2 regions of the Aeromonas enteropelogenes genome follow, and region 2 is predicted to be linked to the other one. Evidence: riboswitches for the same ligand, from Rfam matches in the RefSeq annotation. Region 2 holds a riboswitch; the other holds the start of a gene.
What was found. A riboswitch is a leader RNA that binds a small molecule or an ion and turns the genes downstream of it on or off. The one in region 2 is predicted to bind cyclic di-GMP.

Region 1 (7,131 bases), 870 kb from region 2:
TGGCCAGCCCTTCGGCCCCCAGACTGTGCTCGATGAACTCGCGCACCTCCCGGCCCCGCTCCCCAATCAGCCCCACCACCACGATCTGCGCCGCCGTGTTGCGGGTCATCATGCCGAGCAGCATGCTCTTGCCCACCCCGGAGCCGGCAAACAGGCCGAGGCGCTGGCCCTTGCCCACCGTCAGCAGGCCATTGATGGCACGGATCCCCACATCGAGGGGCTCGCGCACCGGCACCCGCAACAGCGGGTTCGGAGGCATGGCAAACAGGGGAACCGGCTCCCCCGCCTCGGGCAGGGGACGACCGTCGAGTGGCTGGAGCAGGCCATCGAGCACCCGCCCCAGCAGATGGGAACCGATGCGCACCGTCTCCTCCCCCTCGACCGGTTCGACCCGGGCGCCGGAGTAAAGACCGCTAATCGGCTGAAGAGGCATCAGGAAAGAGACGTCGCGGTTGAAGCCGACTACTTCGGCCAGCAAGGGAGCCCCGCCGGCCGTGCTGACCCGGCAACGCTGCCCCATCACCAGCTGGCAGCCCACCACTTCAAGGGTCAGCCCGGTGACTCGCACCAGGCGACCATAACGACGAAAGGAGGGCAGCTCATCGAGGTTGTCGAGCGCCGAGGTCAGCGCCCGCTGCAGAGCGTCATGCATCCTGGGTGACGCTCAGCGAGCTGTTGACCTGCTCGATGCAGGCCGTCAGACGGGTGCTGGTACTGACTTCCACCACGGCAGCCCGGGTCTCGATGCGGGCGTCGCCCACCGCCAGGGCCGGATCCACCTGCAGGGGCCACCCTTCGCAACGGGTCACGCCCTGCTCCAGCAGACGTTCGCGATCCCCTTCGTTGAGGTAGATCACCAGCTCTTCGGGATCGGCTGGCAGGGTCGCCAGCGCCTGTTCCACCTGATGCAACACCTGCTGCGGGTTGAGGGTGAACTCGGCCATGATGACCCGCCTCGCCACCTGCTCCACCAGCTGGGCGATCAACGCCTTCTGCTGCTGCATCTTCTCCTGGGTCAGGGCGCTCCACTGCTCCTGCAGTTTGGCAAAGGGAGCCATCGCCTTCTCGAACTCGGCACGCCCCTCTGCCAGCCCCTGGGCAAAGCCCCGGGTCTGTCCCTGTTGCAGTCCCCGACTCTCCCCCTCCTGCAGGCCGCTGGTCAGGCCCTGCTGATAGCCGGTCTGATAGCCTTCATCATGGCCCTGCTCCAGCCCCTGCTGATAGCCGTATTCGAACTGTTCCTGCTGGTTCTGGGCCTCTTCGCCACTCTGGCCCAGGGCCGGAAAGCGGTACAGACGGGTCGCCCCAGGCTGCAACTTGCGCAGATGGTGACTCATGGTTGCCTCCTGTTAGCTGACCGTGGGCTCTTCGAACAACATGAACTCGATCTCGCCCTGCTCGACCAGTTCGCGCACCAGTTGCATGACCTCGGTGCGGGCCTGTTCGACCTTGCGCAGGGAGACGCTGCCCTGATTCTGGATCTGGTCGTCGAGCGCCTGGGCCATCCGCTTGGGCATGGCGCCCAGCACCACCTTGCGGAAGCTGGCCTCGGTATTCTTGAGCGCCAGGGCCAGCAGCTCGCTTGGCAGCTCCTGTACCAGACGCTGCAGGGTTTCGTCGCTCTGGCGGCGCAACGCCATGAAGTCGAACATGTTCTTCTCGATCTCGATGGCCATCTCGCCATCGTGTTCGCGCAGCAGGGAGAGCATCTGCTCCTTGTTCCCCTGATAACGGTTGAGAATATCGGCGACCTGGCGAACCCCGTTGACCTTGGCACCGGCCTGATCGGCTACATAGGCCAGGCAGCGCTCCAGAGTCAGACGCAGCTCGCCCAGCACATGCTCGCTCACCGTGCTGAGGCCGGCGACCCTGACCAGCAGGTCGTCGTGAACCGAGCCCGGCAGGGCATCGAGTACGGCCGAGGCGGTCTGGGGTGGCAGGAAGGCCAGCAGTACCGCCTGCATCTGGGGGTGCTCGTTGCGAAAGAAGCGGGCCAGCACGTCGGCCGGCACCCACTGCAGACGCTGGATATCCTGGCTCATCACGTCGCCATACAGGCTGTCGAGCAGGCTGCGGGAGAGAGACTGGCCGAGGGCCAGATCCAGGGTCTGTTCCAGATACTCCCGCGATGCACTGCCGATACCGCTCTGCTCGCGGTACTGGTTGAAAAACTGCTGCAGGGTCCAGCGCGCTTCCATCGAGCTGACGCCGGGCAGCCCCGCCATCTTGGAGATGAGGCGCTGCACCTCGTCCCGGGAGAGCTTCTGCATCACCTTGGCGGCCGCCTCCGTGCCCATGCTCAGCAGCAGGATGGCGGCCTTCTCGAGGTCGTCGATGTCAACATCGACCGCATTCTGGTTCAGGTTAACGTTGTTCATTGCCACTCACCCATGTTCTGATCACTTCCGCCACTCTGGCGGTGTCCTTCTCAACCAGCAGCTGGAGGTGCTTGAGCTGGACCTCCAGCTCCGAGCCAGGCTCGGGCAGCGAATCCATGTCGACGGCGGCGAAGTGCGGCTGGCCGGCACCTTCCGAGCGGATCAGGCTGTTGGACATGGCCGTCGCCGCCTCATCCTCTTCATCGCCGCTGCGGCGCATGGCGAGACCGACGGTCGGTTCCTGCTCCTCTTCCTGTTCCACCGTCTCATCGACCGGCTGCTGGGTACGCACCAGATGCTTGACCAGAGGACGGATGCCGAAGAAGACCAGTGTCAGGCCCAGCAGACCGCCAACCAGATAGCGCAGGGAATCCTGCCAATAGGGGGTTTCCCACCAGCTGGACTCGGGGATGGTGACCGCCGGGGCGCCGGTGAAGCTGAACACCTGCAGGCTGATCTGGTCACCGCGCGTCTGATCGAAACCGACGGCGCGTTCCACCATCTGGCGGATCTGCTCGAGCTGATCGGCATTCCAGCCCTCCTTGGGGGCAATCTGCTGGTTAAGCAGCACGGAGACGTTGATCTTCTCCAGCCGGCCCTGCTGATAGCGGGTATGTACTATGGTGCGGCTGTTCTCGTACTGCTTGGTGACTTCCTGACGCTCGGTACGCGCATCCCCCTTGGAGGGCGCCTCCTTCTCCTTGCCATCCTCGGCCGCATTGGCGGTCGTCTCCGGCGGACGATTGGAGAGGGCCCCCGGAATGCCGAGTGCCAGGGAGTCGATGGTCTTGTCGGACTTGCTGGACTCACGGGTCAGCACGCCGGACGGATCGAGCTGCTGCTGGGTCTCTTCCACCGCATTGAAATTCACATCCGCGGCGATCTGCACCCGGAAGTTGCCGTTGCCCAGCATGGGGATCAGCATGTCGTTGGCCCGCTGACGGATGTATTGCTCCAGCTTGCGGGTGTACTCCATCTGCTGCACGCTCTGCTTGCCGAACGTGGCCTTGTCGCCCACCTCGGCACTGAGCAGCTGGCCGGCCTGATCGACCACGGTCACGGCGCCGGGCTTCATGCCGGAGATGCTGCCCGCCACCAGGTTGGCGATGGCCTCGACCTGACCGGGCTCGAGGGACTGGCCCGGCTGCAGATCCAGCATCACGGAGGCGCTGGGCTTCTCTTCATCCCGACCGACGAACAGGGTCCGCTTGGGGATCGCCAGATGTACCCGAGCACTGCGGATCGCATCGAGAGAGATGATGGTTCTGGCCAGCTCCCCTTCCAGGGCATGGCGATAGCGTGCCCCTTCCATGAATTCACTGGTGCCGAGACCCGTCACCGCATTGAGCCCTTCCAGCCCGGCGGGCATGGCGGCACGCACCCCGCGCGCGGCCAGCGCCATGCGCACAGGAGCCAGCTGGTGTTCAGGCACCAGGATCTGCCCTGAGCTCTTCTCCAGCCGGAACGGTATCTGCTCCTTTTCCAGCATCTCCATGATGTTGGCGGTGTCGTACAGTTCCTGCTTGCCGTAGAGCGGGACGTAATTCTTGCTGGAGGTCCAGAGGATCACCACTATGGTGCCGGCGACGATGGCAGCCAGCAGCGCGATGGTCAAAATGGATTTGTTGTCGCGGGATAGATTGCGCCAATGCCGCAATCCCTCTTGCAACCTGTCTTTCAGCGAGCCGTCCTGTTCCCCCGGCCTGGATGTCACGAGTTCAGTCATCTGTTACCTCAGAGCGGCATGCGCATGATGTCGTCAAACCCGGTCATCAACTTGTTGCGCACCTGCATCAGGGCGGAAAAGCTGAGGCCGGCCTTTTGACTCGCCACCATGGCACCCACCAGATCATCGCTCTGGCCGGTATCGACAGCAGCCATCAAGCGGGACGAGACATTCTGCTGCTCGTTGACGCGACCGATGACATCCTGCATGGCGTTGCTGAAGGAGACTTCCGGCGTGCCGTTTGACTCGATGGAAGGCGCCTGGCTGGCGACACGCTGCATCTCCTGCATCTGCTGCAGTAGTGTTACTTGTGATGACATCATTTCAATCTTCACTCTTTATCCCTCTGCTTGAATCTGCCGTTCGATATCAATGCCTTGCTCACGCATTGCCGCCAGCTTGTATCGCAATGCCCTGGTCGTCATCCCGAGCGCATCCGCGGTACGGGTACGATGGCCACGAAAGCGACGCAAGGTTTCCAGTACGAATTGAAATTCCGCATTGCGGCGGGTCTCGCTCAACCCGTCGCATGACCCCACCAGGTCAACAGGCGCACTCTCGTCATCCTGCTGATCGATGGGCAACATCAAATCGATCGCCTGTATATGCAAACCCCGAGCCATGATCAACGAACGCTGGATGACATTGTCGAGCTCGCGCACATTGCCAGGCCATTGATAAGTAACCAGTTGCCGGGCGGCGGCCTCGCTCAGACGGTAGCCCTGACCGGGGGCATGCTGCTCGATGAAAAAGCGGGCCAGCGGCAGGATATCTTCCGGCCGCTCACGCAGGGCGGGCCAGCTGATGGGCAGCACATCCAGCCGATAGAAGAGGTCTTCGCGGAACTGTCCTTCCGCCACCAGGGTGCGCAGTTCCTTGTTGCTGGCGGCGATGATCCGCACGTCGAGGGAAATGGTCTGGTGGCTACCGAGGCGCTCCACCTCTTTCTCCTGCAGAACGCGCAGCAGCTTGGTTTGCAGGGGCAGGGAGAGTTCGGAGATCTCGTCCAGCAGCAGGGTCCCCCCCTGGGCCAGCTCGAACTTGCCGGGCTGGGCACTGGTGGCGCCGGTGAAGGCCCCCTTGTTGTGACCAAACAGGATGGATTCCAGCATGGCTTCGGGGATTGCCGCACAGTTGATGGCGACGAAGGGCTTGCCCGCCCGGCAGGACATGTCGTGGATATAGCGGGCGAGGCACTCCTTGCCTGTGCCCGACTCGCCGCCGATCAGGATGGTGGCACAGGTCTTGGCCGCTCGCCGTGCCAGCTGGAGTACCTGCAGGCTCTTGTTCGAGACGGCGACCAGGTTCGGGATCTTCTGGCGCAGGCGCAGGCCACACTGAATGGTTTCCAGCAGTTGTTGGGCACTGAAGGGTTTGACAATGTAGTCGATCGCGCCGGCACACATGGCTTCGGCAGCCAGATTGGCCTGGTTCTCGTTGACCAGAATAATAGAATCAACACCGGCAAACGATTTCAATATTCCGGGGCCAGCTTCCGTCATGGCATCCATGTCAAATAAGATGAGACCCGTGCGATTTTTATTAACAAAATCGCCAACCTTATTTACTGAATTAACCCTGACTACCGGATATCCATGCCCTGACAATATGTCTGCAGTGTGACAAGTTGCAGCAAATTCCGGCTGCACTAACAAAATAGGCAGGTTCGAGACATGATGTTCCCGTATTTCATCAAATACGGGCATATTATTATCATTCATTAATGTCAGACACCCTTGCTGATGGATTTAGCAATAAACCAAGCATGAGTCGTCAAAACGCGCACCCACAGTCCAAAAAAGGACCGTGTTATTAAAGTAAAACCATGATAACCAAGATGATTGGCTGTCTGGCAACCCCGCTGTCATAAGCATTACTGCTGTTAGACCGGTAGCTTTGCGTCCTGACTTTTCAGTTCAGTTTGCCCTTGTCCTGTGACAACCCTTTCAGGGATGAGGCGCCTGGAAGAGGCGAATCCATTCAGTGTCGGACACTAATGATATATTAGTGTTCAACACGACGAAAATTGTCAAAAGCTGTCACATAATAACTTCTTTAAATTGCATAGCAAGTAAGCATGCGGAAAAAAAACTTCCCACAGGAATCCCTTCCTGAACATAAATTATCCAAGAGTGCCTATTACTTCGACTCTTAAATCTTCGGGAACCTCATTATATGAGAGTACTTTGAGGCCTTTGGCGAAAGAACGGGCATATCGGGCCATTAATGGCCTCAATTGCGGCATGACTACCAATACGGGGGCATGACCCAGCTGCTGCAACTGCTCCTTCACCAACGGCATGTTTTGCTGCAACTGGCCAAGCAGCTGGGGATCGACCGGGAAGCTGTCCAGCTGGATCTTGCCCTGCTGCTGGGCCTGGTTCATGGCGGCCAGCAGGGTCTGCTCCAGCCGATCGTCGAGGGTGAAGGTAGCCAGCACGTCCCGCGCGCCGATCGACTGGCGGACGATCTGCCGTTTCAGGGCGCAGCGCACATCGGAGGCGAGCAGAACCGGATCCTTGGTCAGCTCGCTGGCGTCGAGCAGGGTGGTCGCTATGGTCCGGATATCGCACAGGCTGACCTGATCCTTGAGCAACTGGCGGAAAACCCGCAGCTGCTGCATCTGGGTCAGCGCCTGATTCAGCTCCTCTGCGAGACGGGGAGACTGGTTGGCCAGGAACTGGCCCAGCTTGCCCACCTCGTCATGACCAAACAGGGTATCGAGCTGCTCGCGCAGCAGCTTGCTGGCGTGGGTCGCGATCACGGTGGCCGAGTCCACCACCGAATAACCCAGGTTGAGGGCCTTGGCCTTCTGTTCCGGCGAGATCCAGACCGCACTCATGCCATAGGCAGGATCCTGGGTCAGCTCACCATCCAGAGAGCCATAGGTCTCACCGCTGCTGATGGCCATCAGCCGCTGGCAATCCACATTGCCCCCGGCCAGCGACACGCCGGAGAGCTTGATGCGGTATTGATCCGGCTGGAGCTGCAGGTTGTCCCGCACCCGGATCTCCGGCAGCAGGAAGC
Region 2 (7,131 bases):
CGCTCCATCGTCAATCCCCTCACCCGGATCAATCACGCCATGCAGCGGGTCGCCAAGGGGGATCTGGTGGTCAGCATCCCGGTTGAGGGCAAGGATGAGCTGGGGATGGTGGCACACTGTACCAACCAGGGTCTGGATGCCATCCGCCACGCCCTGCTCGAGGCAAGCCTGGGGGCCCGCAACGTGGCGGATGCCGCCCTGCGCATCGCGGCCTCCGCCGAGCAGACCAACCAGGCGGTGACCAGCCAGCGGGATCAGCTGGCCCAGCTTGCCACCGCCATGAACGAGATGAGCGCCACCATCTCGGATGTGGCGGGTCACGCCGAAAATACCGCCCGCGATACCCAGGATGCCACCAGCGAAGCCGGCCTCGGCAATCAGGACGTACACGCCAGCGTGCACGGCATCCAGGCGCTGGCGACCGAGGTGGAGCAGGCCACCCTGCAGGTCAATCAGCTCAAGGAGGGGGTGATGCAGATAAGCGAGGTGACCGCCGTCATCAGCGCCATCTCGGAGCAGACCAATCTGCTGGCCCTCAACGCCGCCATCGAGGCTGCCCGGGCCGGTGAACAGGGGCGCGGGTTTGCCGTGGTCGCCGACGAGGTGCGCCAGCTGGCGAGCCGCACCCGCCAGTCTACCGAGGAGATCCAGGGCACTATCGCCCAGTTGCAACAGCGGGCGGTGAGTGCGGCCGACGCCATGGACACCAGCCGCAAGCTGGCGGAGAGCAGCGTCAACCAGTCCGAGAAGGCAGGCCAGGACCTCTCCCTCATCGTCAACCACATCCAGCACGTGAGCGACATGGCGACCCAGATCGCCACCGCCGCCGAACAGCAGAGCATGGTGGCCGAAGACATGAACCGCAACGTCAGCGGCATCAACGACTCGGCACTGGAGATGTCGCAATCTGCCTCCCAGCTGGCCCAGGAGAGCGAACTGCTGGCCGGTCTCTCCCGCAGCCTGGACGAACGGCTCGCCGTGTTCAAACTCGGCCACGCCAGCGAACAGAGCCCGTTGCCCATGCAGATGCCATCACCGCGCCAGAGCGAATCCCCCCGGGTTCACCACTGATCCGTCTTGCTCTGTCGCACCCCATCCCCTGACCACGAAGGTGGCAGGGGATTTTTTTATTGATAAAAAATGCCAAATTTTCGCATCTTATCGACAGAATGGGCGAGATTCAGAAAATCACGCTGCTTATTTATACATTTAAAAACATATAGTTGAGTGAAAAACCAACGCCAGAAAGGTCAAGCTGTAAAGATTTACACTTAATAATTTAATCAAAATTAGTCATGATAATTTTGTCGCCAAACGCGACACCATGACCCTTTCTGTAGTCATTTGGCAAACTGGCTGAAAAGTCAGGACGCAAAACTTCCGGTCTAAAGACGTTCGTCCAGGATAGCGGGGTTGCCACACCCAGGTGTGCCCGGGGATTCCCCTGCCAACGTGACTGCCCACATCTATCGATCAGAGGAATGTATGGCAGCAACCATCCGATTCAACCACATCGCCGCCGCCCTGACGCTGCTCGCCAGCGGCAGCGTGCTGGCCCACGGCTACATCAGCCAACCGGAATCGCGCAACGCCCTGTGCAAGAGCGGCGGCAACAGCCAGTGCGGCGCCGTGCAGTGGGAACCCCAGAGCCTGGAGGCCTCCTCCGGCTTCCCGGACGGCGGCCCGGCAGATGGGCAGATTGCTGCCGCCGGCCATCCCCAGTTCGGCGAACTCAACGCCCAGACCAGCGATCGCTGGACCCGCCGCGACGTGCAGGCCGGCCCCTTTTCCATCAGCTGGACCTTCACCGCCAATCATGTGACCCGCAACTGGCGTTACTATCTGACCAAACAGGATTGGAACCCGAACCAGCCGCTGACCCGCGACGCCTTCGAGCTCACCCCCTTCTGCGTCATCGACGGCAACATGGTGCAACCGCCCAAGCAGGTCACCCATCAGTGCATCCTGCCGGAGCGCACCGGTTACCAGATCATTCTCGGGGTGTGGGAAGTGGGTGATACCGCCAACAGCTTCTACAACCTGATCGATGCCAACTTCAAGGGCGGTACCCAGCCACCGCTGGCGTGGAACCAGGGCGGCACCATCTACCCCTCCATCGATCTGGCGGCCGGCGACAAGGCCAGAACCCGGGTATTCGATGCCAACGGCGAGCGCACCGATCTGCAGACCGAGCTGACCATCGCCAGCGCGGAGCAAGGCCAGAAGAACAATTGGGCCCACGCCCTGGCCGGCAAGATCAACTCTGAGCAGAGCCTGATCCGTGCCGGCCAGCAGGGGACAGATGGCCAGTTCAACCCCGTCTACGGCCAGAACCCCGTCTACCTCAAGGCGGGCAGCGCTCTGGAGCGGGTCGAGATCCAGCTTGAGCAGTTGCAGCCGCCGGTTGGCAACGACATCAGCGTCAGCGGTCTGGCGAGCGAATACCAGCTCGACAACGGCAAGGCGATCCTCGATTTCACCATCACCGCCCAGGGGGATCTCGCCGTCACCAGCACCCTCTACGACCACGGTGGTGTCGCCAAAGGCCAGTCCAGCGCCGACATCAAAGACAGCAGCCAGGGCTTCACCATGACTCTGGAAGGGCTGAGTGCCGGTCATCACCAGCTGGTGATCAAGGGCACCCCGAAAAATGGCGGTACCCCGCTCCAGCAGACTCTGGACCTGATGTTCAAGGATCCCGCTGCCGGCGGCGCTCATGACTTCACCTTTCCGGAGGGGCTCAAGTCCTACACCGACGGTACCAGGGTGCTGCAACCCAAGAACGGCAAGGTCTACCAGTGCAAACCCTTCCCCTACAGTGGCTGGTGCAGCCAGTGGGCTGCCAACGCGACCCAGTATGAGCCGGGCACCGGCTCCCACTGGCAGGATGCCTGGATTGAGTTGAACTAATCGTTTCACCGCGACATGAAAACGGGGAGCCAGTGGCTCCCCGTTTGGTCTGGTGAGAGGCTCAGATCTGGTAATCGATCTGGGGTTCGCCGCCCATGGCACGGGCCTGGATGTCGGCCAGCACCAGCTCGGGGTTGCAGAGCTGGATGAATTGCCAGGCGAAATTGTGCTGGAACTGCCCCTGCTTGAGGCCAATCCAGGCGGTGTGCGGTGCAAACAGATGGCTGCCGTCGAGTTGCACCAAGGAGTGATCGCGCTGGGCATCGAACGCCATGTCCGCCAATATGCCGACCCCCATCTCCAGCTCGACATAGGTTTTGATGACATCCGAATCCTGGGCGGTCAGCAGGATCTGTGGCGTTATCCCCGCCTCGGCGAACGCTTCGTCCACTCGCACCCGCCCGGTCAGCCCCGCCTGATAGGTGATGATGGGCCAATCGGCCAGCGCCGCCAGGGTCAGTTCGGACTCTTGCGAGAGGGGATGGCGCTCCGGCACCACTATGTTGTGATGCCAGCGGTAGTAGGGAAAGGCCACCACCCCTTCGCTCCTGTCGAGCTGCTCGCTGCTGATGCCGATGTCCACCTCGCCGGTCTGCACCAGCCGCACTATCTCCTCCGGACCGCCCTGGCGCAGCTCCAGCTGCACCAGCGGAAACTGTTCGCGAAACGCCTTAACCACCCGGGGCAGGGCGTAACGGGCCTGGGTATGGGTGGTCGCCACCAGCAGGCGTCCGGAATCGCGATTGGCAAAGGTACTGGCCAGTTTGCGGATGTTCTCGGCATCCCCGAGGATGCGCTCGGCGATCACCAGCAGCTCCTTGCCCGGCTCCGTCATGCCGAGCAGCCGCTTGCCGTAGCGGATAAAGAGTTCCACCCCCAGCTCCTCCTCCAGCTCGCGAATATGGCGGCTGACTCCGGACTGGGAGGTAAACAGGGCGTTGGCCACTTCGGTCAGGTTGTAATCCCGCCGGGCCGCCTCACGGATAATACGTAACTGCTGAAAGTTCACTCATCGCCTCCTGCGTCGAGTCGCGGCGGTGTCCACCGCCATGCGTTGTGGGTAATGCGGGCAGGCCGATGACTCGCACCCTGCCTGGATAGCCCCTCAAATCTGGTAATCGGGGTAGAACTGCGCCTGTCTGGCTACCAGCCGTACCTCCTGGCCCGGCGTGAAATGGCTGGCCGCCTCCTTGCCAAGTTCTACCTCGTAGTGGACGCCCCTCTCGCCACGCAGCTCCACCCGGATGCGCGGCCCCATGGGCAGCAGCCGGGTGATGGTGGCGCTGATACCGCCGCTGGCCTCTACTGGCAGAATCTCCAGCTCGTGGGGACGCACATAGGCGATGGCGGCACTGCCCGGGGCCAGATGGGCGGTCGAGGGGCCGCCGAGCAACTGCTCACCGATGCCGAACCCCTGTTCGGCCACCCGGCCGCGGAACTGGTTCACGCTGCCGAGGAAACTGTGTACGAAGGCGCTGGCGGGATGGTCATAGACCTCGGCCGGGGTGCCGATCTGCTCGACCCGGCCGGCGTTCATCAGCACCACCCGATCCGCCACCTCCAGCGCCTCCTCCTGATCGTGGGTGACGAACAGGCTGGTGACGTGCAACTCGTCGTGCAACTCCCGCAACCAGCGGCGCAGCTCCTTGCGCACCTGGGCATCAAGGGCGCCGAAGGGCTCATCCAGCAACAGCACCCTGGGCTGCACCGCCAGGGCACGGGCCAGGGCGACCCGCTGACGCTGGCCGCCGGAGAGCTGGGTCGGGTAGCGCTCGGCCACGTGACTGAGCTGCACCAGATCCAGCAGCTCCCTGACCCGGGCACGGATGGCCACCTCGCCCGGGCGTTCGTTGCGCGGCCTGACCCGCAGGCCGAATGCCACGTTCTCGAACACCGTCATGTGGCGGAACAGGGCGTAGTGCTGGAACACGAAGCCGACGTTGCGCTCGCGCACGTGCAGCGCCGAGGCATCCTCGCCGCGGATAATGATCCGGCCAGCGTCGGCCTGCTCCAGCCCGGCGATGATCCGCAGCAAGGTGGTTTTGCCGCAGCCGGAGGGGCCCAGCAGGGCCACCAGCTCACCGTCGTGAAAATCGAGGTTGATGTCGGCCAGTGCCGCGTACTGGCTGAAATGCTTGTTGAGTCCTTGCACCTGAATGCTCATGGCTGCCTCCTTGAAACGGTGATCAGTGAGAGTAGGTGAATTGGCCACGCAGCCTGGCCAGCAGAGTTTCCCCCAGCAGGGTGAAGATCCCGAACAGCGCCAGCAGGCTTGCCACCGCGAAGGCGGCGCCGGTCTGGTACTCGTTGTAGAGGATCTCGATATGCAGCGGCAGGGTGTTGGTCTGGCCGCGAATATGACCGGAGACCACGGAGACGGCACCAAACTCCCCCACCGCCCGGGCAGTACAGAGCAGCACACCGTACATCAGGCTCCAGCGAATCCCGGGCAGGGTGACCCGCCAGAACATTTGCAATCCGTTCGCCCCCAGCATGATGGCGGCCTCCTCCTCTTCCGGGCCGCGCGCCTCCATCTGGGGCAGCAGCTCGCGCACCACGAAGGGCACAGTGATGAAGGTGGTGGCCAGAATGATGCCCGGGGTGGCGAAGATGATCTTGATGTCGTGCACACTGAGCCAGTCGCCAAACCAGCCGTGGCTGCCAAACAGCAGCACCAGCATCAGGCCCGCAATCACCGGCGAGACCGAAAACGGCAGATCGATGAGGGTGACGAGCAACTGCCGGCCCGGGAAGCGGAAACGGGCTATGGCCCAGGCGGCCGCGAGGCCGAACAACAGGTTGAGAGGCACGGCGAACAGGGTCACCAGGGCGGTCAGCCCAAGGGCGCTCAGGGCATCCGGCTCGCTAATGGCCTGCCAGAAAAATGCCAGGCCAGGGCTCAGCGCCTGGATAAAAACGGTCACCAGCGGCAGCAGCAACAGGGCGGCAAACCAGCCCAACCCCAGGGTGATGAGCAGCCACTTGACCCACTGCGGCTCGCGGATCACCGGCGGCGCCTTGCGCTGGGTCTCTGTCACCACGGGGACGACATCCATGGCGATGGTCGATGCATTCATATCCGGCTCCCTCCGATACGGGCCCAGCTCCAGGCCTGCAACTTGTTGATAAACAGCAATAAAACAAAAGAGATCAGCAGCATGACCACGGCGATGGCGGAGGCGCCGGCGTAGTCGTACTCTTCCAGGTGGCTCATGATCATCAGGGGCGCGATTTCAGAGACCATGGGCAGGTTGCCGGCGATAAAGATGACGGAGCCGTACTCCCCCACGCCACGGGCAAACGCCAGCGCAAAGCCGGTGAGCAGGGCCGGCACCAGAGTCGGCCACAGCACACGCTGGAAGGTCTGCCAGCGATCGGCCCCCAGGCTGGCGGCCGCCTCCTCCTGTTCGGCTTCGGCCTCCCGCAGCACGGGTTGCAGTGTGCGCACTACGAACGGCAGCCCGATAAAGGTGAGAGCGATGACCACTCCAATCGGGTTGTAGGCAAGCTCGATGCCAAGCGGGGCAACCCACTGACCGATCCAGCCATTGGGAGCGAAGATGGCACACAGGGCGATGCCGGAGACGGCGGTGGGCATGGCGAATGGCAGGTCGATCAGCGCATCCACCAGACGGCGGCCGGGGAAGGTGTAGCGCACCAGCACCCAGGCCAGGATCAGGCCAAACAGGCTGTTGAGCAGCGCCGCGACAAACGCCGCCCCGAAACTCAGGCGAAAGGAGGCCAGCACCCGGGGCGACCCTATCACCTGCCAGAACTCGGCAGCAGTCAGGTTATTCAGCGCAAACAGCACCAGTGCCGAGAGGGGCAGCAGTACCAGCAACCCCAGATAGAGCAGACTGAAGCCGAGGGTCTGGCCAAAGCCAGGCAGAACAGAATAAGAACCAAATCGCATAACAAATCCATGTGTTATAAATTAATTTCGACATAGTGATTCTGCTGGCTCTCATTCCCCGTCACAAACACCAATAACACCTTTGCTAATCACTTTTTTGTCTAACAGCGTGAAAACAGGGCGTTGCGGGCAACCCAGATAAAAAAGGTCTTTCATATCAACAAAAGACCTGAAAAACGGAGCCTTGTACAATTGAGCCAGTGAACAAAATCAGACAGTTATCATCTCAGTCGGCATCCCTCCCCCGTTGTCATCCAACCATCAGCGAAACCCCAGTACCGGGCACCCTTTCCACGCCACCGGAGCTG

Region 1: another riboswitch for cyclic di-GMP. It lies ahead of LA321_RS04655 (sigma-54-dependent transcriptional regulator); the one in region 2 lies ahead of gbpA (N-acetylglucosamine-binding protein GbpA).

What each region holds. Positions count from the first base shown of each region.
Region 1 is NZ_CP083625.1:999,288-1,006,418, forward strand. It holds gene lfiI (lateral flagellar FliI-like assembly ATPase LfiI) at 1-652, opposite strand, end outside; gene lfiH (lateral flagellar assembly protein FliH) at 645-1,337, opposite strand; gene fliGL (lateral flagellar motor switch protein FliGL) at 1,350-2,378, opposite strand; gene fliFL (lateral flagellar M-ring protein FliFL) at 2,365-4,035, opposite strand; gene lfiE (lateral flagellar hook-basal body complex protein LfiE) at 4,113-4,439, opposite strand; gene LA321_RS04655 (sigma-54-dependent transcriptional regulator) at 4,443-5,810, opposite strand; cyclic di-GMP riboswitch class I at 5,953-6,040, opposite strand; gene lfhA (lateral flagellar biosynthesis protein LfhA) at 6,227-7,131, opposite strand, start outside.
Region 2 is NZ_CP083625.1:1,868,770-1,875,900, reverse strand. It holds gene LA321_RS08860 (methyl-accepting chemotaxis protein) at 1-1,071, shown strand, start outside; cyclic di-GMP riboswitch class I at 1,337-1,421, shown strand; gene gbpA (N-acetylglucosamine-binding protein GbpA) at 1,486-2,910, shown strand; gene cbl (HTH-type transcriptional regulator Cbl) at 2,972-3,919, opposite strand; gene LA321_RS08845 (sulfate/molybdate ABC transporter ATP-binding protein) at 4,016-5,074, opposite strand; gene cysW (sulfate ABC transporter permease subunit CysW) at 5,097-5,987, opposite strand; gene cysT (sulfate ABC transporter permease subunit CysT) at 5,984-6,823, opposite strand; gene LA321_RS08830 (RBBP9/YdeN family alpha/beta hydrolase) at 7,085-7,131, opposite strand, start outside.